3 regions of the Saccharopolyspora sp. NPDC050389 genome follow, and region 3 is predicted to be linked to each of the others. Evidence: riboswitches for the same ligand, from Rfam matches in the RefSeq annotation. Region 3 holds a riboswitch; each other region holds the start of a gene.
What was found. A riboswitch is a leader RNA that binds a small molecule or an ion and turns the genes downstream of it on or off. The one in region 3 is predicted to bind glycine.
Positions count from the first base shown of each region.

Region 1: another riboswitch for glycine. It lies ahead of gcvP (aminomethyl-transferring glycine dehydrogenase); the one in region 3 lies ahead of gcvH (glycine cleavage system protein GcvH).
Region 2: another riboswitch for glycine. It lies ahead of gcvT (glycine cleavage system aminomethyltransferase GcvT); the one in region 3 lies ahead of gcvH (glycine cleavage system protein GcvH).

Region 1 is NZ_JBFAKG010000049.1:57,347-64,809, forward strand. Features, by position in the region: gene AB0I53_RS28730 (HesB/YadR/YfhF-family protein) at 1-222, opposite strand, end outside; gene gcvP (aminomethyl-transferring glycine dehydrogenase) at 378-3,272, opposite strand; glycine riboswitch at 3,445-3,546, opposite strand; gene AB0I53_RS28740 (MerR family transcriptional regulator) at 3,633-4,202, opposite strand; gene AB0I53_RS28745 (bifunctional nuclease family protein) at 4,439-4,915, opposite strand; gene garA (glycogen accumulation regulator GarA) at 5,309-5,776, opposite strand; gene gcvH (glycine cleavage system protein GcvH) at 5,910-6,293, opposite strand; gene AB0I53_RS28760 (CDP-alcohol phosphatidyltransferase family protein) at 6,483-7,196, opposite strand; gene AB0I53_RS28765 (hypothetical protein) at 7,367-7,463, opposite strand, start outside.
Region 2 is NZ_JBFAKG010000019.1:4,351-11,813, reverse strand. Features, by position in the region: gene AB0I53_RS14820 (YbaB/EbfC family nucleoid-associated protein) at 1-34, opposite strand, end outside; gene AB0I53_RS14815 (hypothetical protein) at 127-324, opposite strand; gene AB0I53_RS14810 (hypothetical protein) at 398-553, opposite strand; gene AB0I53_RS14805 (acyl-CoA dehydrogenase family protein) at 854-2,032, opposite strand; gene AB0I53_RS14800 (TetR/AcrR family transcriptional regulator) at 2,134-2,760, shown strand; glycine riboswitch at 2,848-2,947, shown strand; glycine riboswitch at 2,948-3,046, shown strand; gene gcvT (glycine cleavage system aminomethyltransferase GcvT) at 3,162-4,265, shown strand; gene glyA (serine hydroxymethyltransferase) at 4,291-5,571, shown strand; gene AB0I53_RS14785 (amino acid permease) at 5,773-7,155, shown strand; gene AB0I53_RS14780 (response regulator transcription factor) at 7,167-7,463, opposite strand, start outside.
Region 3 is NZ_JBFAKG010000011.1:63,622-71,084, forward strand. Features, by position in the region: gene AB0I53_RS09605 (ATP-binding cassette domain-containing protein) at 1-728, opposite strand, end outside; gene AB0I53_RS09610 (hypothetical protein) at 882-1,418, opposite strand; gene ald (alanine dehydrogenase) at 1,845-2,960, opposite strand; gene AB0I53_RS09620 (helix-turn-helix domain-containing protein) at 3,379-4,935, opposite strand; glycine riboswitch at 5,048-5,152, shown strand; gene gcvH (glycine cleavage system protein GcvH) at 5,304-5,675, shown strand; gene AB0I53_RS09630 (L-serine ammonia-lyase) at 5,705-7,060, shown strand; gene AB0I53_RS09635 (NAD(P)-dependent oxidoreductase) at 7,314-7,463, opposite strand, start outside.

The sequences.
Region 1 (7,463 bases), on a different contig from region 3:
GTCCAGCACCTTGTCGCCGAGCAGCGCCGCGACCTGCGACTCGAGGAACACCCGCACCCCGGACTCCTCGATCACCTCGTCACCCGCCTGCGGTTCGGCGGCGATCGACGCCTGCAGTCCTTCACCCGCCGGCGCAATGCGCAGGCCGGAACCTTCCGGAGAGTCGCCACCGACGAGGACAAGCTTGATGACCTCTGCGGCGCTCTCACTGATGGTGAGCATATTGCTCAACCCCTTCTCGGAGCCGGTCAGCTGAAGGGGCCACCGTGTCATCAGCCGCCGCCGCTACGCAAACCGAGCCGTCCCCGGCGTGTCACCGGCCCCGAACGCCACGACGCCCCCGGCCGCAACAGCGGTCCGGGGGCGTCGTCGACGGATCACGCCTCGTAGGCGTCCAGGGGCGGGCAGGAGCAGACCAGGTTGCGGTCGCCGCGGGCGCCGTCGATTCGGCGCACCGGCGGCCACACCTTCGGCACGTCGGTGCCCAGCGGGTAGGCCGCCTCCTCGCGGGAGTAGGCGTGGTCCCAGTCCTTCGCCAGCGACTGCGCCGTGTGCGGGGCGCCCACCAGCGGGTTGTCGTCGGCCGGCCACTGCCCGGCGACGACCTTGTCGATCTCCGCCCGGATCGCGATCATGGCCTCGCAGAAACGGTCCAGCTCCGCCAGGTTCTCGCTCTCCGTCGGCTCGACCATCAGGGTGCCGGCCACCGGGAACGACATCGTCGGCGCGTGGATGCCGTAGTCGGCCAGCCGCTTGGCGATGTCGTCGACGGTGATGCCGCTGGTCTTGCTGATCTGCCGCAGGTCGAGGATGCACTCGTGCGCGACGAAGCCGCCCTTGCCGGTGTAGAGCACCGGGAAGTAGTTGTTGAGGCGGCGGGCGACGTAGTTGGCGGCCGCGACCGCGGTCAGCGTCGCCCGGCGCAGGCCGTCGGCGCCCATCATCCGCACGTACGCCCAGGAGATCGGCAGGATCGAGGCGCTGCCCCACGGGGCGGCGCTGATCGGGCCGACGCCGGTCGCCGGTCCGGCGGCGGGCTGCATCGGGTGGTTCGGCAGGAACGGCGCCAGGTGCTCGCGCACGCCGATCGGGCCGACGCCCGGGCCGCCGCCGCCGTGCGGGATGCAGAACGTCTTGTGCAGGTTCAGGTGCGAGACGTCGGAGCCGAACTTGCCCATCCGCGCCAGGCCGATCAGGGCGTTCAGGTTCGCGCCGTCGACGTAGACCTGGCCGCCCGCGTCGTGCACCAGCCCGCACACCTCGCGCACGGTGTCCTCGTACACGCCGTGCGTGGACGGGTAGGTGATCATGATCGCAGCGAGGTCGTCGGCGTGCTCGGCGACCAGCTCGCGCAGGTGCTCCAGCTCGATGTTGCCGGCCTCGTCGCAGCGCACCACGATCACCCGCATCCCGGCCATGACGGCGCTGGCGGCGTTGGTGCCGTGCGCGCTCGCCGGGATCAGGCACACGTCCCGGTCCGCGGCACCACGGCTGCGGTGGTAGGCGCGGATCGCCAGCAGGCCGGCGAATTCGCCCTGGCTACCGGCGTTGGGCTGCAGGCTCACCGCGTCGTAGCCGGTGACCTCGGCCAGCCAGGTCTCCAGGTCCTTGACGATCGACAGCAGCCCCTCGGCGTCCTGCGCGGGCGCGAACGGGTGCAGCGAGCCGAACTCGGGCCAGGTGATGGGCTCCATCTCGGCCGTCGCGTTGAGCTTCATCGTGCACGAGCCCAGCGGGATCATGCTGCGGTCCAGCGCGATGTCCTTGTCCGACAGCCGCCGCAGGTAACGCAGCAGCGAGGTCTCGGAGCGGTGGGTGTGGAACACCGGGTGGGTCAGGTACTCAGAGGTGCGCTCCAGCGCCGCGGGCAGCGCGTCCGGCGTCTCGATGTCGAGCTCGTCGACGTCGGTGCCGGCGATCCCGAACGCCTGCCACACCGCAGTCAGGTGCGCCCGCGTGGTGGTCTCGTCGCAGCTGATGCCGACGTGGTCGGCGTCCACCCGACGGAGGTTGATGCCGCCCCGGCGGGCCGTGGCGACGATGTCGTCGGCCTTGCCCGGCACCTTCGCGACGATCGTGTCGAAGAACTCCCGGTGCGGCACCTCGATCCCGCCGCGGCGCAGCTGCTCGGCGAGCACCGCCGCCATCCGGTGCGCGCGGGTCGCGATCGACCGCAGCCCGGCCGGGCCGTGGTACACCGCGTACATCGACGCCACTACGGCCAGCAGAACCTGCGCGGTGCAGATGTTGCTGGTGGCCTTCTCGCGGCGGATGTGCTGTTCACGGGTCTGCAGCGCCAGCCGGTAGGCCGGGTTGCCGTCGGCGTCGACGCTCACGCCGACCAGCCGCCCCGGCAGCTGCCGCTCGAGCCCCTTGGCCACGGCCATGAATCCGGCGTGCGGGCCGCCGAAGCCCATCGGCACGCCGAACCGCTGCGTGCTGCCGACCACCACGTCCGCACCGATCTCGCCGGGCGAGCGCAACAGCGTCAGCGCCAGCAGGTCGGCAGCGACGACGGCCTTCGCGCCGCGCCGGTGCACCTCGGCGATGATCTCCTCGTGGTCCCGCACCGCGCCGGAAGCGCCCGGGTAGGACAGCAGCACGCCGAAGAACTCGCCTTCCGGCAACGCCTGCGCGCCCGCGGAGAGGTCGGCGACGACGACCTCGATGCCCAGCGGCTCCGCGCGGGTCTCGATCACCGCGATGGTCTGCGGCAGCGTGTCGGCGTCCACCACGAACCGCGGCGATTTCGCCCGGCCCGCGCGGCGCACCAGCGTCATGCCCTCGGCCGCCGCCGTGGACTCGTCGAGCATCGACGAGTTCGCCACCGGCACCCCGGCCAGGTCGGCGACCATCGTCTGGAAGTTCAGCAGCGCTTCGAGCCGGCCCTGCGAGATCTCCGGCTGGTACGGCGTGTAGGCCGTGTACCAGGCGGGGCTCTCCAGCACGTTGCGCAGGATCACCGGCGGCGTGACCGTGCCGTAGTAGCCGAGCCCGATCATCTCGGTGTGCGGGCGACAGCGGCGCGCCAGCTCGCGCAGCTCGGCCAGCGCCTCGGACTCGGTGGCCGGCTCTGGCAGCGCCAGCTGCAGGTCGCCTTCCCTGATCGTGTCCGGCACGGCGTTCTGCCCCAGCTCCTCCAGCGAGCCGACGCCGATCACGTCGAGCATGCGGGCCAGCTCGGCCGGCATCGGGCCGACGTGCCGGTCGGCGAACGGCGTGCCGTGCTCCAGGGCGGCCAGGGGGATGCGGTCGTGGGTCACGTCGGTCATCGCCAAACCTCAATCGTCGCGGCGGCAAAGGGCGGCAGGCAGCCGGAACTGCCCTGCTCTCCCCCTCTGTCACTGTCCGCGAAGCGAACGCCTGAGAGCTTCACCCGGGAACCGGGCTTGCACCGTCGGCGGGGTGCACCACGACTGTGGTGCGCCCTCTTTCCAGAGGTATCTCGCCCGTGCGGTCCAGGTGGCCTGAGAGGTTGTCGGGGAGGGTTGCTCCTTCGGCGCCGACCGCGGCCGAGGCCGGGCCGGACTCTCCCGCACGGGGTCGGCGATGTGCCGCAGCTTACCCGATCAGGGGGCCCTAACGGACCAGCGATGTCACCGGCCGCACACCACCCGACCGGACCAGTCGGCTCAGCCGGTCTCGGCCTGCCGGTCGCGCCGGCGGCGGGACAGCTCGTCGTCCACCGGCACCAGCTCGGCGCCGTCGGCCCGCTCGGCCGGGAAGTCGTGGATCGTGCCGCTGATCTCGCGCATCGCACCGCTGACGGCGATGCCGAACACCCCTTGGCCACCCTGCAACAGGTCGACCACCTCCTCGGCAGAGGTGCACTCGTAGACCGTCGTCCCGTCGCTGAACAGCGTCAGCTTGGCCAGGTCCTGCACGCCCCGGTTGCGCAAGTGCTCCACTGCGACCCGGATGTTGTGCAGCGACACCCCGGTGTCCAGCAGTCGCTTGACCACCTTGAGCACCAGGATGTCCTTGAACGAGTACAGCCGCTGCGAGCCGGAGCCGGCGGCACCGCGGATGGACGGGCCGACCAGCTTGGTGCGCGCCCAGTAGTCCAACTGGCGGTAGGTGATGCCGGCGATCTGGCAGGCGGCCGGGCCCCGGTAGCCGACCAGTTCGTCCGGCAGCGAGGCGTCGGGGAACAGCTCGCCCTGCTCCACGGCAGCATCCCGGTTGGACGCTTCCTCGACCACGCCTGCCTCCCCTCGTCCGGCACGAAGCCGACGACGATCACCAGCTCCCGGACCATCGCGATCCGGGGCCGCGAACACCGCCCAGCGGCCGAATCACACCGGGGCAATTCGCGTAAGTTCGACGGTATGCCTGCCCCGCGGGGAGGTCAACGCGACGCGCGGGGCACCCGGACGACCCGGCCCCCGCCTGCTCGCGCAGACGGGGGCCGGGCTGTCTCGTCGGTCGATCGGCGGGCTCAGGTGTCGGCGCCGCGGAAGTCCTCCGGGGAGACGGAGTCCAGGAACTCGCGGAACTTCTCCACCTCGTCCTCCTGCTCGTCCGGGATGATCAGCCCCGCCTCGTCCAGCACCGACTCGTCGGCGTGGATGGGCACCCCGATGCGCAGCGCCAGCGCCACCGAGTCGCTCGGCCGCGCGGAGACCCGCACATCCCCGTCGAACACCAGCTCGGCGAAGAAGGTGCCGTCCTGCAGGTCGGTGATCCGCACCTGTTCCAGGTCGCGCCCGAGGGCGCCGATGACGTCCTTCAGCAGGTCGTGGGTAAGGGGTCTCTGCGGCCGCACACCCTGCTGCTCCAGCGCGATGGCGGTCGCCTCGACCGAGCCGATCCAGATCGGCAGGTAACGCTCGCCGTGCGCTTCGCGCAACAGCAGAATCGGCTGGTTTGCTGGTAGTTCAACTCGCACGCCGACGACGCGCATCTCGCTGCTCATCGTCACATCGCCTCCTCCAGCGCGCCGAAGCGTGACATCCCCGTCGAGGATCGCGCACCGACGCCTCCGACGCTACCCGCGTTGCGGCGGACACGCCCATCCCTTTAGCGGTCTGGTCGACCACCGAATCCGCGGCCTTCTTGCCGGTGCATCTGGCCCGAACCGCTGGCTGAGCTCGTCTTCGAGCATTACCAGCACGATACACCGCCAACCCGCCCGCCGGACCGGCGGAAAGAGGACCGCTACAACGTGGAAACCGGTTGCGACGGCGGGAAATTCCCCGCTCGGGAACTCAGTTGATCTCGGCTGCGCAGTACCTTCACGCGCCAGCGGGGCGACGCCACTTCGGCGCCGCCCCGCTGGCGGATGGACTATTCGGTCCCTGGGCCACCCTCAGCGGGAGCCCGGCCCCCCGTCGATCGGACCGGTCAGGAACACCAGCCGGAACTTCCCGATCTGCACCTCGTCACCGTTGGCGAGCACCGAGGTGTCGACTGGCTCCCGGTTGACGTAGGTGCCGTTGAGGCTGCCGACGTCGACGACCACGAAGTCGTTGCCTTCGCGCCGGAACTCGGCGTGCCGGCGGGAAACCGTGACGTCGTCGAGGAAGATGTCGCTGTCCGGGTGCCGTCCCGCGCTGGTGGTCTCCCGGTCCAGCAGGAATCGCGACCCCGCGTTGGGGCCGCGCTTGACCACCAGCAGGGCGGACCCTGCGGGCAGCGCATCGACCCCGGATGCGGCGGCGGGCTCCGGGGACGCACTCTCGGTGCTTTCCGGCTCCGAGAGGAAGGGCCTGAAGACCGAGGTGGTCTCCGGTGACTGCTCCGGCGGAACGTCGCCGTGGCCGGGGAATTGGCTCACCTGAGCTCTCCTCTACGCGGATAGATCGTGCCAAGTATGTGCCCAACGTACCGTGCAGGTACAGGCACGAGACGCGGGACTCCCGACATCTTCCTCGCAGACCCTGACAGGCCGACGATCTTGCCTGGTCGGATCAGGTTTCGGTCAGCTTCTGGTAGGCCTCGGCGTCGAGCAGACCGTCCAGCTGCGCCGAGTCGGCGAGCTTGAGCTCGACCATCCAGCCGCCGCCCAGCGGGGCCGAATTGACCAGCTCCGGCTCGTCCTCCAGCTGCTCGTTGCGGGCCACCACCTCGCCGGTCACCGGCGCGTAGATCTCCGAGACGCTCTTGGTCGACTCCACCTCGCCCATCGACTCGCCGGCGGTGACCTGCTGGCCGAGGTCCGGCAGCTGCACGAACACCACGTCGCCCAGCTGCTGCTGGGCGTAGTCGGTGATCCCGATGCGCACCTTGTCGTCAGCCGTGCGCTGAATCCACTCGTGCTCTTCGGTGTACTTGATCTCGTCCGGGGCCGCCACGTGGTCCCGCCTTCCTCGTCCGCTGGTGCTGTGGATCACCGTTCACGGAGGTTCGCGTGATCGGCTCGGCGAGCGTATTCACCACGCGGCACAGGCCGCAAGGCGACCCTCCAGCCGGCGCGACGCGAAAGGGCGCCTCCCGCCAACCGACTTTGGCAAGAGGCGCCCTTCGGGACGTCTGGACGGCTCTCAGGCCGGTCTGGCGCGGTCCTGGTGGACCGCCGCCACCACCTGGCCGAGGTAGAGGACGCCGGCCCACAGGTAGAGCGCACCGCCCCAGCAGGTGAAGGCGTAGGCGATCGGGCGCACCACGTCGGAGAACGGGAAGTCCTCCTGCACCAGCAGCAACAGCGGGAACGCGTACATCAGGCAGAACGTCGCGGCCTTGCCGAGGTAGTGCACGTCGGGCGGTTCGTAGCCGTGCCAACGCAGCACCGGCAGGCAGAGCGTCAGCACCACGTCGCGGATGACCAGCGCGGCGGCGACCCACCAGGGCACCACGTCGCGCAGCACGAACGCCACCAGGGTCGCGACTATGTAGAGGCGGTCGGCGGCGGGATCGAGGAGCTCGCCGATGCGGCTGTACTGGTTGAGCCAGCGGGCGAGCTTGCCGTCGAGCCAGTCGGTGATGCCGCTGATCACCAGCACCAGCAGGGCGAGCAGATCGGCCTTCGGGCCCAGCAGCAGCCAGAGGAAGACAGCCACGCCGGCCAGCCGGATCACGCTGAGCAGGTTCGGCAGTGTCCACCATGGATCGGCCCACACGCCGGCGGCGGCCTCCCGTATCCGGGCGATGCCGGGATCGGGTCTCCCCGCCGCGGGCTCCTGGCCCGCCGGACCGGGATTCATCCCGCGATCCCCGCTCGTGGTGTTCTCCGTGGTGCGCTCAGCATCCTGCACCACGAGCCTCCCCTGAATGGTTGTGCGTCCTGCCCCGCTTCGGACGCACCTCGTGCATCCCGACCAGATCAGGGTCTCACATTCCTCGCACAACACACTTGGCGGCCAGGCTCCCGCGAAGCCGGTCGATCGGGCTGCTCCGCGTGGCGGGAGCCGTCGGCCACCGGGTGCGGCTACGCCTGCGTACGGCTCCAGCCGCGACGGAGGAGGTCCGCATCGGTGAGGAACCGGGCCCGGCCGCGGTCGTCGACGCCCGCCCAACGGGCCCCG
Region 2 (7,463 bases), on a different contig from region 3:
CAGCACTGCCCTCGCCACGGACGTCGTCCGCCATCACGTGCCCTCCCAAGTCCGAACCCTCCACGACCATCTCACAAGACCCATGCACCGCAACACGCTTCGACTCGATCTACGAGAGGCAAAGGGTCACAGGGTCAGCAACTCCAGAAGCTCAGCGTCCTCCGCGAGAAACCGGCGCACCTTTTTCGCCCGATACTCATCGTGACGAGCGAAGTACTCGCGCAGCGCTGTCACCACGATCTCGTGCATCGAGCGGCTCTCTCGTTCGGCAGTTTCACGGAGCTTCGCGTTGTCGTCGCCATTGAGCCGCAAGGTCAGCCCCATGCCTACACACAGTAGCGAGTCCGATGAAACAGCCCCCGGTGCGGACACCGGGGGCTGTCGTCAGGGCAATCGGTCAGTGGCTCTTGCCGTCCTTGCCGAAGAACTTGTTCTTGACCTGGTCGATCTTCTCCTTGTTCTTCGGGTCGGAGGCGTACTTCTTGGCCTGGTCGATCACCTTGCGGCCCTGCTGGCTGCTGGCGAAATCGGCGACCTTCTTGAACAGAGACATCGTCGCTCCCGGCGGTTCGACAGTTACGGCCACCACCAGGCTACCGACAATTCGGTCACGAATCAGCCGAGCACCAGCTGCAAAGTCTGATCGACGCAACCGCACGTTGCGTCAGACAAGCGGCGAAGCCGCTTAGCCCACCCTCGCAGCCTGCACCGCCGCGGGTTCTCAGAGGTCTTCTCGCGAGGACAGCCCCGACGCCGCGTATTGGACATACATAAGTCGGGGATCCCGGAGTCGAGAAGGCCTCTGAGGTTCCGCCACCCGCACCGCTAAGCAGGACGAGCCTGGAAACTGTAGTCAGCCGAGGACGCCGCCGATCGACGCGTGGCCCTTCAGCAGGTTCCGGGCCACGGTGCGGCGCTGGATCTCGTCGGTGCCCTCGAAGATGCGCAGCAGCCGCAGGTCGCGGTACCAGCGCTCGACCGGCAGCTCCTTGGTGTAGCCCATGCCGCCGTGCATCTGCAGCACCCGGTCCACGATCTCGTTGGCGTGGGTGGCGCCGAAGAGCTTGGCCACCGACTGCGCGTGTCGGGAGTCCATGCCCTGGTCGACCTGCCAGGCCGCCTGCAGCACGAGCCAGCGCAGCGCCTCGATCTCCACCGCGGAGTCGGCGATCATCCACTGGATGGCCTGGCGCTCGGCGATCGGCTTGCCAAAGGTCTCGCGGGTCTTGGCGTATTCCATGCCCATCTCGACGAGCCGCTCGCAGGCGCCGAGGGCGTGCGCGGGCAGCAGGTAGCGGCCGCGGCCGATCCACTGCATGGCGAGCTTGAAGCCGTGGCCGACCTCGCCGAGCACGTTGCGCTCCGGGACCCGCACGTTGTCGAACACCAGCGCGGCGGGCTGCCGCTCCCACGGGCCCATGATGTCGATCGGCTCGGACTTCCAGCCCGCGTCGCGGTCGGCCAGGAAGCAGGTGACGCCGCCGTTGGCGCCCTTCTCCCGGTCGGTCACGGCGAAGACCATCACGAAGTCGGCGTCGATGCCGCCGGTGATGAAGGTCTTCTCGCCGTTGATGACCCACTCGTCGCCGTCCTTGACGGCGGTGGTGCGCAGGTTCTTGGCGTCCGAGCCGGCGCCGGGCTCGGTGATCGCGAAGCAGGACTTGCGGGTGCCCTCGATCGTCGGGAGCAGGTAGCGCTCCTTCTGGTCGGCGTTGGCGTAGTAGAGGATGTTGTCGGCGTAGCCGCCGAAGCGGAACGGCACGAAGGTGCGGCCGAGCTCGACCTCGATGAGCGCCGTCATCACCGCCGACAGGCCCATGCCGCCGTACTCCTCGGGCGTCTGCACGCCCCAGAACCCGGCCTGCTTCGCCTTGTCCTGCAGTTCCCGCTGCTCGTCCTTGGTCAAACCGCGCTCCCCGGCCCGCTCGCGGCGCAGCACCTCCGGTTCCAGCGGCACCAGTTCGCGCTGGACGAAGTTGCGCACCCAGTCGCGGATGTCGCGTTCTGTGTCGGACAGCGAGAAGTCGACCATCGCCGGATCCTTTCCTGCGGCCAGCTAACTAACGACGTTAGTTTTGTGGCAGCCTAAGACGGTCTCGGCGACCGCCGCAAGGGATCCGACGAGGAGAAGACGTGCCCAGACCGACCATCCCCCGGCTGTCGCCGGAACGCATCCAGCGGATCGGGCTGGAGATCATCGACGCCGACGGCCTCGAAGCGCTGTCCATGCGGCGGCTGGCCGAACGACTCGGCGTCCGCGCGGCGTCGCTGTACAACCACGTGTCGACCAAGGACGAGCTGCTGCACGAGATCGCCGACGACGTGATGACCGCGGTGGACGTCTCGGGCTTCGAAACGGACTGGACGACCGGCCTGCGCACCTGGGCGCGCTCCTACCGGGCCGCCCTGATCGCCCACCCGAACCTGGTCCCGTTCCTGGCCTACGGCCCGGCCCGCCGGGAGAACGCGCTGCGCAGGGCGGACGCGGTGCACGGCGGCCTGACCCGGGCCGGCTGGCCGCAGCGCTACGCCACGATGATCGGCGCCTCGACGAAGTACCTGGTGGTGGGCTCGGCGATGGGCTCCTTCAGCGGCGGATTCCCGGATGACGCGGCGCTCTACGGCGACCGCTTCCCGCACCTGAACAAGGCCCACCTGCTCCGCGAGCACGCGGCGGAGATCGACGCCGACAGCTTCGAGCTGGCCCTGGCGGCCCTCGTCGACGGCTTGGAGAAGCAGTACCGCGAGCTCACCGCCTGACGCCCGCCCGAGATCACTCACCCTCCCGGTTGACGTGGGTCACGCCGGTTCGTAGCGTCCTCTTCGCACAACCGAATACCGCGCCTACGACGTCGTGCGGGAGAGACTCCGGCCCGGTCCGGGACTGGAGCGCCGAAGGAGCAATTCTCCCCAGCAAACTCTCAGGCACCGGCACCGCACGGCACCAGGCGAACACGGAGAAAAGCAGAAGCAGGCGCTTCTCGCCCACGGTGCAAGCCGTCCCTCGGGGCGGCGAAACTCTCAGGCCAATGACTCCGGGGAGACCGCCCGACCAGCGCAAGCCCGCGCAGGTCGGGGTCGAGGTGCCCCCGATAAGGTTGGACTCAGTGAGCTGACCGGCCCTCGACTGCCGACCGGCGCCCACCAGGAGGAGTCTCACCATGTCGTCGCCACGACAGACGCCCTTGCACCACGTGCACGAAGCCCTAGGGGCGACGTTCACCGAGTTCGCCGGCTGGCGGATGCCACTGCGCTACTCGGGCGACACCGCCGAGCACAACGCGGTGCGCAACGGCGCCGGGCTGTTCGACCTGACCCACATGGGCGAGATCCGGATCAGCGGGCCGCAGGCCGCCGAGGCGCTGGACTACGCGCTGGTCGCGAACGCGTCCGCGATCAAGCCCGGCCGCGCCCGCTACACGATGATCTGCAACGCCACCGGCGGCGTGCTCGACGACCTGATCGTCTACCGGCTCGGCGAGCAGGAGTTCCTGGTGGTGGCCAACGCGGCGAACGCCGCCGTGGTCTCCGCCGAGCTGGCCGAGCGCATCGGCGGCTTCGACGCCGAGCATCGGGACGTCTCCGACGACTACGCGCTGATCGCGGTGCAGGGCCCGAACGCGGTCGCCATCCTCGCGCCGCTGACCGACACCGACCTCGCCGAGGTCAAGTACTACGCGGGCTACCGCAGCCGGGTCGCGGGCAAGGACGTGCTGCTGGCGCGCACCGGTTACACCGGCGAGGACGGCTTCGAGCTGTTCACCGCGCCCGGCGACGCCGAGGCGGTCTGGCAGGCGCTGACCGAGTCCGGTGCTTCGCACGGCCTGCAGCCCGCCGGGTTGTCCTGCCGCGACACGCTGCGGCTGGAGGCCGGCATGCCGCTGTACGGCAACGAGCTGTCCGCCGAGCTCACGCCCTTCCAAGCCAACCTCGGCCGGGTGGTCAAGCTGGACAAGGCCGGCGACTTCGTCGGCAAGGACGCGCTGGCCGCCGCGGCGGAGAAGCCCACCGAGCGCACGCTGGTCGGGTTGAGCACCGAGCAGCGCCGGGCGCCCCGGCACGGCTACCGCGTGCTGGACGCCGACGGCGCCGAGATCGGCGTCGTGACCAGCGGCGCCCCGTCCCCGACGCTCGGCCACCCGATCGGGATGGCCTACGTGGACCGCGACCACAGCGAACCCGGCACGCAGCTGCAGGTCGACATCCGCGGCAAGGCCGTCGCGGTGCAGGTCGTCGAGCTGCCGTTCTACCGCCGCAATGCCTGAAGAGAAATACACAGGAGGCAACACCATGTCGACACCGGACCTGTTCAACGACCAGCTGGCCGCGGTGGACCCCGAGGTGGCGGCGGCGGTCGACGCCGAGCTCAACCGCCAGCAGACCACGCTGGAGATGATCGCCTCGGAGAACTTCGCACCGCAGGCCGTCCTTGAGGCGCAGGGCTCGGTGCTGACCAACAAGTACGCCGAGGGCTACCCGGGCCGCCGCTACTACGGCGGCTGCGAGCACGTCGACGTCGTCGAGCAGCTGGCCATCGACCGGGTCAAGGAGCTCTTCGGGGCGTCCTTCGCCAACGTGCAGCCGCACTCCGGCGCGCAGGCCAACGCGGCGGCGATGTTCGCGCTGCTCAAGCCGGGCGACACGATCATGGGCCTGGACCTGGCGCACGGCGGTCACCTGACCCACGGCATGCGGATCAACTTCTCCGGCAAGCTCTACAACGTGGTGCCCTACCACGTGCGCGAGGACGACCACCGCGTCGACATGGACGAGGTCGCCAAGCTCGCGCGGGAGTCCAAGCCGCAGCTGATCATCGCCGGTTGGTCGGCGTACCCGCGGCAGCTGGACTTCAAGCGGTTCCGGGAGATCGCCGACGAGGTCGGCGCCTACCTGATGGTCGACATGGCGCACTTCGCCGGCCTGGTGGCCGCCGGACTGCACCCGAGCCCGGTGCCGCACGCCCACGTCGTCACCACCACCACGCACAAGACGCTCGGCGGTCCGCGTGGTGGCGTGATCCTGTCGGCGGACACGGAGTTCGCGAAGAAGTTCAACTCGGCGGTGTTCCCGGGCCAGCAGGGCGGGCCGCTGGAGCACGTGATCGCCGGCAAGGCGGTGTCGTTCAAGGTCGCCGCGTCGCCGGAGTTCGCCGACCGGCAGCGCCGCACCGTGGAGGGCGCGCAGATCCTGGCCGAGCGGCTGCTCGCCGACGACGCCGCCAAGGCCGGCGTGCAGCTGGTCTCCGGCGGCACCGACGTGCACCTGGTGCTGGTGGACCTGCGGGACTCCGAGCTCGACGGCAAGCAGGCCGAGGACCGGCTCCACGAGATCGGCATCACGGTCAACCGCAACGCGGTGCCCAACGACCCGCGGCCGCCGATGGTGACCTCCGGGCTGCGCATCGGCACCCCGGCGCTGGCCACCCGCGGCTTCGGCAAGGAGGACTTCACCGAGGTCGCCGACATCATCGCCGAGGCCCTCAAGCCCGGCTTCGACGAGGCGGCGAGCGCCAAGCTCCGCGAGCGGGTGGAGGCCCTGGCCGCCAAGCACCCGCTGTACCCGAACCTCTGATATGTGATCCGCTGGAACGCCGCATTTCGGTCCGCATTGACCGAAATGCGGCGTTTCACGTTTTGTGTCCTATGTGGACAATGTTGGAACTGGGAAAAGGCTCGATTTCAACTGCGTCGAATCGCTTGCCAGCACCGGCCGGATGCCGGATTATCTGCGCAGCTTCAGCGAAACACGCTGGCGATTAAGGAGTCCACTTCGATGAGCCAACCAGTGGCCGAGGAGTACCGGAAGGATCTGAGTACCCGGCACATCAACATGATCGCGATCGGCGGGGCGATCGGGGTCGGGCTGTTCCTCGGTTCCGGCAAGGCGCTGCACCAGGTCGGCCCCGGCCTGATCCTGATCTACGCGATCGCCGGGTTGATGATCTTCTTCGTGATGCGCGCGCTCGGCGAGCTGCTGATGTACCGCCCGGTGAGCGGATCGTTCGCGGAGTACGCGGGCGAATTCGTCGGCCCGTGGGCGAAGTTCGCGGTGGGCTGGGGGTACTGGCTGGTCTGGATCGTCACCGGCATGGCCGAGATCACCGCGGTCGGCAAGTACTTCCAGTTCTGGTTCCCCACCGTCCCGCAGTGGATTCCCGCCCTGGGAGCGCTGATCGTGCTCTCCGGCGTGAACCTGATCGCGGTCAAGCTCTTCGGTGAGTTCGAGTTCTGGTTCGCCCTGATCAAGGTGCTGGCCATCATCGGCCTGATCGTGCTCGCCGCCGCGATCCTGGTGTTCGGCTTCAGCGACCTCGGCGACACCGCCTCGCTGAGCAACATCTGGTCCCACGGCGGGCTGTTCCCCAACGGCGCGGCGTCGTCGCTGCTGGCGTTCCAGATCGTCATGTTCGCCTTCGTTGGCGTGGAGATGGTCGGCCAGACCGCCAGCGAGAGCAAGAACCCGCAGAAGGTCCTGCCCCGGGCGATCAACTCGGTGATGTGGCGGATCCTGATCTTCTACGTCGGCGCGCTGATCGCATTGACCGCGCTGGTCCCGTGGACGCAGTTCCCGACCAGTGGCAGCCCGTTCGTGCACGCCTTCACCCTGATCGGCATCCCGGCCGCCGCCGGTGTGATCAACTTCGTGGTCACCACCGCCGCGCTGTCGTCCTGCAACAGCGGCATCTACTCCACCGCGCGAATGCTGCGCACCCTGTCGGAGGACCGCCAGGCGCCGCGCTCGGTGGGACGGCTCAGCGGCCGGGCGGTGCCCGCGCGGGCCATCGGGATCACGTTCTGCGCGATGCTGATCGGCGTGGTGCTCAACTACTTCGTGCCGGAGCAGGCGTTCACCTACATCACCAGTGCCAGCACCGCCGGTGCCATCTTCACCTGGGGCATGATCGTGATCGCGCACCTGGTCTACCGGCGCAAGGTCGCCCGCGGCGAACTCCCGGCCGGGCCGTTCCGGATGCCGTTCGCGCCCTACTCGAACTACGTGGTGCTGGCCTTCCTCGCGTTCGTCGTGGTGCTGCTGGCCTTCGACGCGGAAACCCGGATCGCGCTGTACATCACGCCCGTGCTCGCGATCGCAATGGTGATCGGCTACCTCGCCGTGCGCAACAAGCAGCCGCAGCAGGAATCCGTGAACAGGTGAACATCGCCTGATCAGGATTCCAGGTAGTGCAGGACGGCGAGGACCCGGCGGCTGTAGCCGGTGGCGCGGGCGAGGTCGAGCTTGTCGAAGATCGCGTTCGCGTGCTTCTCCACCGCGCTCTGCGAGATGTGCAGGTGGGCGGCGATGCCCGCGTTGGTGCGGCCCTGGGCCATCTGTTCGAGGACGTCGCGTTCGCGGGGCGTCAGCAGTGACTGCGGATCGCGGTCGCTGCCGGACAGCAGGCGCCGCACCACCTCCGGGTCGAACGCCACTCCCCCGTCTGCCACCCGCTGGAGGGCGTCGAGGAA
Region 3 (7,463 bases):
TGCAGCTTGTCGATCAGCTTGCCGGGGTCGGCGGCCTGCACGAGCGTCCGCGAGCGCTGCGCTGCGCGCAGGTCGTCGAGGTGGCCGTCGAAGACGCAGCGCCCGCGGCTGATGATCACCAGCTGGTCCACGGTGTGCTCGATCTCCCGGAGGAAGTGGCTGGACATCAGCACCGTCCGGCCGCTCGCGGCGAAGGCCTTCAGGAAGTTCCGCAGCCAGGCGATGCCCTCCGGATCCAGGCCGTTGGCCGGCTCGTCCAGCACCAGCACCTGCGGGTCGCCGAGCAGCGCGGTGGCCAGCGCCAGGCGCTGCCGCATGCCCAGCGAGAACGTGCCTGCTTTGCGCTTCCCCGCGGAGCCCAGCCCGACGAGTTCGAGAGCCCGGTCGACCTGCGCGTCCGGCACGTTCATCGCGGCGGCGTAGCACCGCAGGTGGTGGCGGGCGGTGCGGCCCGGGTGGAAGCTCTGCGCGTCGAGCACGGCGCCGACCACGCTCGCCGGGTTCGGCAGCCGGTGAAACGGCAGGCCGTTGATGGTGGCAGTGCCCGAGGTGGGCATGACCAGGCCGAGGAGCATCCGCAGCGTCGTCGTCTTGCCGGACCCGTTGGGGCCGAGGAACCCGGTCACCGAGCCGGGGCGGACCGTGAAACTCAGGTCCTGCACCGCGCTGACCGGGCCGAAGCTCTTGCTGAGACCCTCAACGACGAGCCGGCCACTGCCGTCCTGCACACGCCCTCCATCGTCACCCGTTCAACCGACGGAGCCCATCCTGCCGGACATGCCCGGGTGCTCAGGTGCGGAGGAGTGTTTTCCCAGCTTGTTCTCAGTGGCGAGGCGTGATCGCCGCCCTGCGGTGTGATGGACGTCGCCACCTGCGACCGGCTAGGGCCAGCGGATGGACCGGTCGATCACGGCGGCCCGGTAGACCGTGCCCCGATTCGTTTTGAGGTGACCGGTCGCCAACGGCGGGGTCGGGTCCGTGGTCAGATCGGGGCGGATGAACTCGTTGGTGTCCCAGTCGCTGGGCCCGGGGCCGGTCGCGGAGATGATCGGCTCGGGGATGACCGCGACGTCCTTCGCCTCGTCGTCCCGCCTGCGCCGCAGCCTCCGGTGCAGCGTGCCCAGGCCGGTGCCGCGGTAGTGCACGGCCTCTCCGGAGTGGTCGCCGATGAGCACCCGGTGCGCGGTCAGCCACACGGTGCACGGCCACGGCCGGCTGCGTAGCGTGCCCGGGCAGGACCGGCACCTGCCGTCTTCGGCCGGTTCGTGTTCGTCGAGCAGGGCGCGCAGACCCTCGGTGAGCCGGTAGAGCTCGGAGCGGGCGAGCGGCAGCAGCACCTCGGGTGCGTCGTCTTCGGTCGCCAGATCAACCCTGTCGAGTCGGTCGAGGACAGCTTTCCGCAGCGCCGTGTCCGTCACTTCGTCTCCCACCGTCGTCGAACGTTGCGAGTGCGTCGGTGTTGCCGGTGGAGATCGCGGATCGGAGCACCCGACGACCCCCATCGGGTGACATCGGCAGTCGTGGCGCACGCCTGCACACCCACCACTCGATGCTCACCTCATCGAGTGGTTATCGATTCGGCTCGAAATTGGCGGCCGTGCGGGGGCTCGCTGCTTCGGCAAATGGGCGATCGTGGCCTACACTAAAAGTGGCGGCCTGCTCCCGGTGACCCCCAGGCTGGTTGAGCGGGCCGCCCCGTTCGGCTGTTTGAGCCCATCACCTGTTCGTTGCATTCGCGGCGATCCAAGAACACGTCTCAGGCGGGCATCCGCATGCGAAGACGTTGCGAGCGGGGGACCGCCCTGCCGCGCTGTGACAGGAAGGTTCCCCCGCTCGCGGTGCGATCAGGCGAGCACGCTGCTGATCGGGGTGCTGGCGAGACCGTGCGCCTCGGCGACCGGCTCGTTGACCAGCTTGCCGTCGTGGGTGTTGAGGCCACCGGCGAGCGCGTCGTCCGCGCGGCAGGCCTGCTGCCAGCCCTGGTCCGCGATGCGCAGCACGTACGGCAACGTGACGTTGGTGAGTGCGTGCGTCGAGGTGTTCGGGACCGCGCCCGGCATGTTCGCCACGCAGTAGAACACCGAGTTGTGCACCCGGTACGTCGGGTCGTCGTGCGTGGTCGGGCGGGAGTCGGCGAAGCAACCGCCCTGGTCGATGGCGATGTCCACCAGCACGCTGCCCGGCTTCATCTCGGACACCAGGTGGTTGGACACCAGCTTCGGCGCCTTCGCGCCCGGGATCAGCACGGCGCCGATGACCAGGTCGGCGGCCCGCACCGCCTGCTCGACCGAGTACCGGTTGGACGTCACGGTGCGGATCTGCCCGTGGAAGTCGCGGTCGATCTCGCGGAGCTTGTCGACGTTGTTGTCGAGCAGCTCGACATTGGCGCCCATGCCCAGCGCGATGCGCGCGGCGTTGAGGCCCGCGACGCCACCGCCGATCACCACGACCCGCGCCGGGTGCACACCGGGAACACCGCCCGGCAGCACGCCGCGACCGCCGCTGGGGCGCATCAGCGAGTAGGCGCCCACCTGCGGGGCGAGGCGCCCGGCGACCTCGCTCATCGGCGCGAGCAGCGGCAGGCTGCCGTTGGCCGTCTGCACCGTCTCGTAGGCGATGCCGGTGACCCCGGACTTCAGCATCGCGTCGGTCAGCTCGGCGGAGGCCGCCAGGTGCAGGTAGGTGAACAGCACCTGGTCCCGGCGCAACCGCGGGTACTCCTCGGCGATCGGCTCCTTGACCTTGAGGACCAGCTGGCCCTCCGCCCACACCTCTTCGGCGGTGGGCAGCACCTTCGCCCCGGCCGCGAGGTAGTCCTCGTCGGGGATGGAGGAGCCCGCGCCGGCGTTGGTCTCGACGAAGACGTCGTGACCGCGGGTGGTCAGCTCATGCACGCCCGCAGGTGTGATCGCGACCCGGTACTCGTTGTTCTTGATCTCGCGCGGCACTGCGATCTTCACGGCGGAATCCTTTCGTCTCCTGTTGCTGCACCACGATCCGCTGCCGCCGAAAGGGGCGCATCATTCCCGCGGGATGAGATTGCCCCGCGCGCTTTGTGCGCGCAGCACAAAGCCCACGGCAGGGGAGGCCGCGCACGAACAGGGGCCGAAACGGCGTAGCGGGGATGCCGGGGGTGACAGGAAAGTTCCCTTCCTCGCAGGCGCCTCGGCTGCCGGTGAAAGCAAGGGAACCTTCCTGCCACGGGATGACAGGAAGGTTCCCTTCCGCACGTCACCGGGGTGCGTCACGGGCCTGGCGGTGACAGGAAGGTTCCCTTGCTCGCATCTCGACGGACCCGTCGTGACAGGAAGGTTCCCTCGCTCGCAGCCGCTGGCACGCGGCTCGTCGGGCAGGGCTGACAGGAAAGTTCCCTTGCTGTCAGCCGTGCTGCGCCCAGCGGTCGGCGAGCAGTTGCACGAACAGCGCTGCGCGGACGTTGGGGCTTTCCAGGTCGATGTCCACGAGTTGGGTGAGTCGCTTCATCCGGTAGCGGAAGGTGTTCGGGTGCACGCGCAGCTCCCGGCTCGCCTGCCGCGGATCGCCCGGGTGGCGCAGCCACGCGTGGAGGGTGGCCAGGTATTCGGTGCCTTGCGTCCGGTCGTGCTCGCGCAGCACCGGCAGCGGGCCGAGCGTGCCGACGCCCGCGTCGGTCGACGCACCGGCCATTCGGCTGAGCACCACCAGATGCCAGTTCTCCTCGTACACCGCCACCCGGTCTCGCAGCTGGCCGGTGCGCAGCAGACCGACCAGCTCCTCGGCCTGCGCGCGCGACTGAGGGAGCTCGGCGACCGCCACCGGGTTGCCCACCGCGATCAGCGGGCGCGGCGAAGCGTCATGGGACGTGAGTGCATCCCGCAGGTCCGGCCAGCCGCCCGCGCCCACCCGGTCGGGCACCAGCGCGTAGAGCATGGTGCCGATCTCGGTGACCAGCGGGCGCCGCCCGATCCCGCGCGTGATCCACTCCCACATCGCCAGCCGGTGTCCCTCCGCGGGCCCTGCGGACGACGGCATTTCGATCGCGACGACCCGATGCGCCTCGTTGGGCACCGCCAGCTCGTTCGCGGCCACCCGCCAGCCCTCGCCGCCCTCCAGCAGCAGCCGCACCTGCTCGGCGGACCGGCGGCGCTCGGCGTCCGCCACCGCCCGCCACCGCAGCAGTTGCAACGCGACCAGCGGGGCGGTGTCGGCGAACGCGGTGGAGCGCTCCTCGGAAACCTCGCCGGGCACCACGGCCCACATCGAGCCGAGCAGTTCGCCGCCCATCCGGATCGGCACCACCAGCCGGGGCAGGGTGCCGTCCTGCTGGGCGGGCACGAAGATCGCCGAACTGCCCTTGCTGAGCTGGCGGAACGTGCCGCGGGCCCGGAACTTGGCGAGCACGTCGTCGGGCTGCTTGCGGCCCATGATCGTCGACACCCGCGCCGGGTCGGTGAGGTCCTGCCGGGCGGAGTAGGCCAGGACCTGGGAGTGCGCGTCCTCGATCGTGACCGGTGCGTCCACCACGTCGGCCACCGCGTCGGCGAGCCGGAACAGGTCGCCGACCCCGGTGCCGCGCGCGTCGGCCTCCTCGATGCCGGTCCCGGCCAGCGCGGCCCGGATCAGCCACACCAACTGCGCCCAGCCGGTGCCCGGCCGAACCTCCACCAGGGCGACCCCGGCTTCCTCGGCCGCTGCGGCCACCGCGTCATCAGCCGAGATCGGCGGCTTGAACAGCACCGCTGCCGCGCCCTGCGCGCCGCAGGCCCGCGTTAGCCGCCTCGCGTGCTCGCGGTCCGTGACGGCCACGCCGAGCACGAGGTCGCCGCCCGCCGCGGTCGGCGGCTGATCGGGTTCGGCGATGACGACGTCCCCCACGCAGACGGTCGGCTCTGGGCTGACCACGGTGCGCAGAAGCGTGGGGCCGACCCGCTCGACCAGCGCCCGGACGTCCAGCATCACCGGCCTCCTGAGTGCTTCGGGCCGCCGCCGGTCAGGTGGGGGAGGGCATTGACACCAGGGCTGGCCCGTTTATCGTTGCTGAGCACATCGACAATCGCATACCGGCCGTCGACCCCGTGCGGGAGAGACCCTGAGGACTCACGCCGAGCCGTCAGGGCGCCGAAGGAGCAAGACTCCCCACAAACTCTCAGGCACCCATGACCGTTCGGGCGAGGCAACTCTGGAAAGTGCGCGTCATCGCTGACGCTCCACCCACGGTGCAAGCCGCGAGAAACCGCGGCGAAGCTCTCAGGTTCCGAAACAGAGGGGGAGGCCCAGCCATCCCGGGCAACCCCTGCCCCTCGAAAGCCTTGGAGCCTCCTGACATGTCTCTGCCCGCGAACCTGCGCTACACCGAAGAGCACGAGTGGATCGAGGACCGCGACGAGCTGGTCCGGATCGGCATCACCCAGCACGCCGCGGACGCGCTCGGCGACATCGTCTACGTGCAGCTGCCCGAGGTGGGGGAGCAGATCGAAGCGGGCAAGCCCTGCGGTGAGCTGGAGTCCACGAAGTCCGTCAGCGACCTGTTCGCGCCGGTCACCGGCGAGGTCGTGGCGATCAACGAGTCCGTCGTGGACGACCCGGCGCTGGTCAACTCCGAGCCGTATGGCGAGGGCTGGCTGCTGGAGGTGCGCACCTCCGACACCGGTGCTCTGCTCACCGCCGAGCAGTACGCCGCGGTGATCGCGGAGTAGCGGGGAATCGGCGAGGGAGGAGACGGTCAATGGCGATCAGTGTCTTCGACCTGTTCTCGGTCGGTATCGGACCGTCCAGCTCGCACACGGTCGGCCCGATGCGCGCGGCCCGGATGTTCGCGCAACGGCTGCACAGCGCGGGCCGGTTGCCGCAGGTCAAGCGGATCAAGGCGGAACTCTTCGGGTCGCTCGGCGCGACCGGGCACGGGCACGGCAGCCCGAAGGCGGTGCTGCTCGGTCTCGAGGGGCACAGCCCGGAGACCGTCGACCCGGCGGCGGTCGAAGGCCGGGTCGCCGAGATCCGGGAGACCGGGCGGTTGCGGCTCGACGGCGTGCAGGAGATCCGGTTCACCGCGGACCGCGACCTGGTGATGCACCGGCGCAAGTCGCTGCCGCTGCACCCCAACGGGATGCGGTTCACCGCGACCGGCACCGACGGGGCCGAGCTGGAGAGTTCGGTCTTCTACTCGGTGGGCGGTGGTTTCGTCGTCGACGAGGACGCCACCGGCACCGATCGGATCAAGCCCGACGAGACCGCGGTGCGGTACCCGTTCCGGACCGGCGTGGAACTGCTCGACCGCACCGAGGAGTCCGGGCTGCCGATCAGCGGTGTGATGCTGGCGAACGAGCTGTCGTGGCGCGGCGGGGACGCCGTGCACAAGGAGCTGCTGGGCATCTGGCAGGTCATGCGCGAGTGCGTGGACAACGGGTGCCGGAACTCCGGAGAGCTGCCTGGTGGGCTGAAGGTCAAGCGGCGGGCGGCGGAGCTGGCGGCTTCGTTGACCGAGGCCGACGATCCGCTGGAGTGGGTCACCCTGTTCGCGCTCGCGGTGAACGAGGAGAACGCGGCCGGCGGGCGCGTGGTGACTGCGCCGACCAACGGTGCGGCCGGCATCGTCCCGGCGGTGCTGCACTACTACATGCGGTTCGTGCCGGGCGCGGACGACGACGGTGTGGTGCGGTTCCTGCTTGCGGCCGGCGCGGTCGGCGTGCTGTTCAAGGAGAACGCGTCGATCTCCGGTGCCGAGGTCGGTTGCCAGGGCGAGGTCGGGTCGGCGTGTTCGATGGCGGCGGCCGGGCTCGCCGAGGTGCTCGGTGGAACTCCGCGCCAGGTGGAGAACGCGGCGGAGATCGCGATGGAGCACAACCTCGGGCTCACCTGTGATCCGATCGGTGGCTTGGTGCAGATCCCGTGCATCGAGCGCAACGCGGTCGCGTCGGTGAAGGCGATCACGGCGGCTCGGATGGCATTGCGCGGCGATGGCACGCACTTCGTCTCGCTGGACAAGGTCATCAAGACGATGCGGGAGACCGGCCGGGACATGAAGGTCAAATACAAGGAGACGGCTCGCGGCGGCCTCGCCGTCAACGTCATCGAGTGCTGACCCGCCGCACGCCCGGTGAGTGCATGGGAACTTTCCTGTCACCACCGGGCGTGCAGTGCGAGCAAGGGAACCTTCCTGTCACCGAGCACGACCCTGCGGTGAGTGCATGGGAACTTTCCTGTCACCGCCCGGCCGCACTGGAGCCCGGTGGCATGCGCGAGGGAACTTTCCTGCCATCGGGCCCGCAGCGCGAGCACGGGAACTTTCCTGTCAGCACCACCCGGCCCGCAGTGAGTGCATGGGAACCTTCCTGTCACCGGCCCCCGTCGCGCACCGGCCAGATGCCGTGCACCGGGGACCAGTCGAGGAGTCGCCGGGCCGCTTCGCTGCTGACGCGGTGCGATGGTTCGGCGGCCTCGTCCGGGGCCTGCCGGGGTGGTGGGCTGCCGTCCGCGCGGGCGAG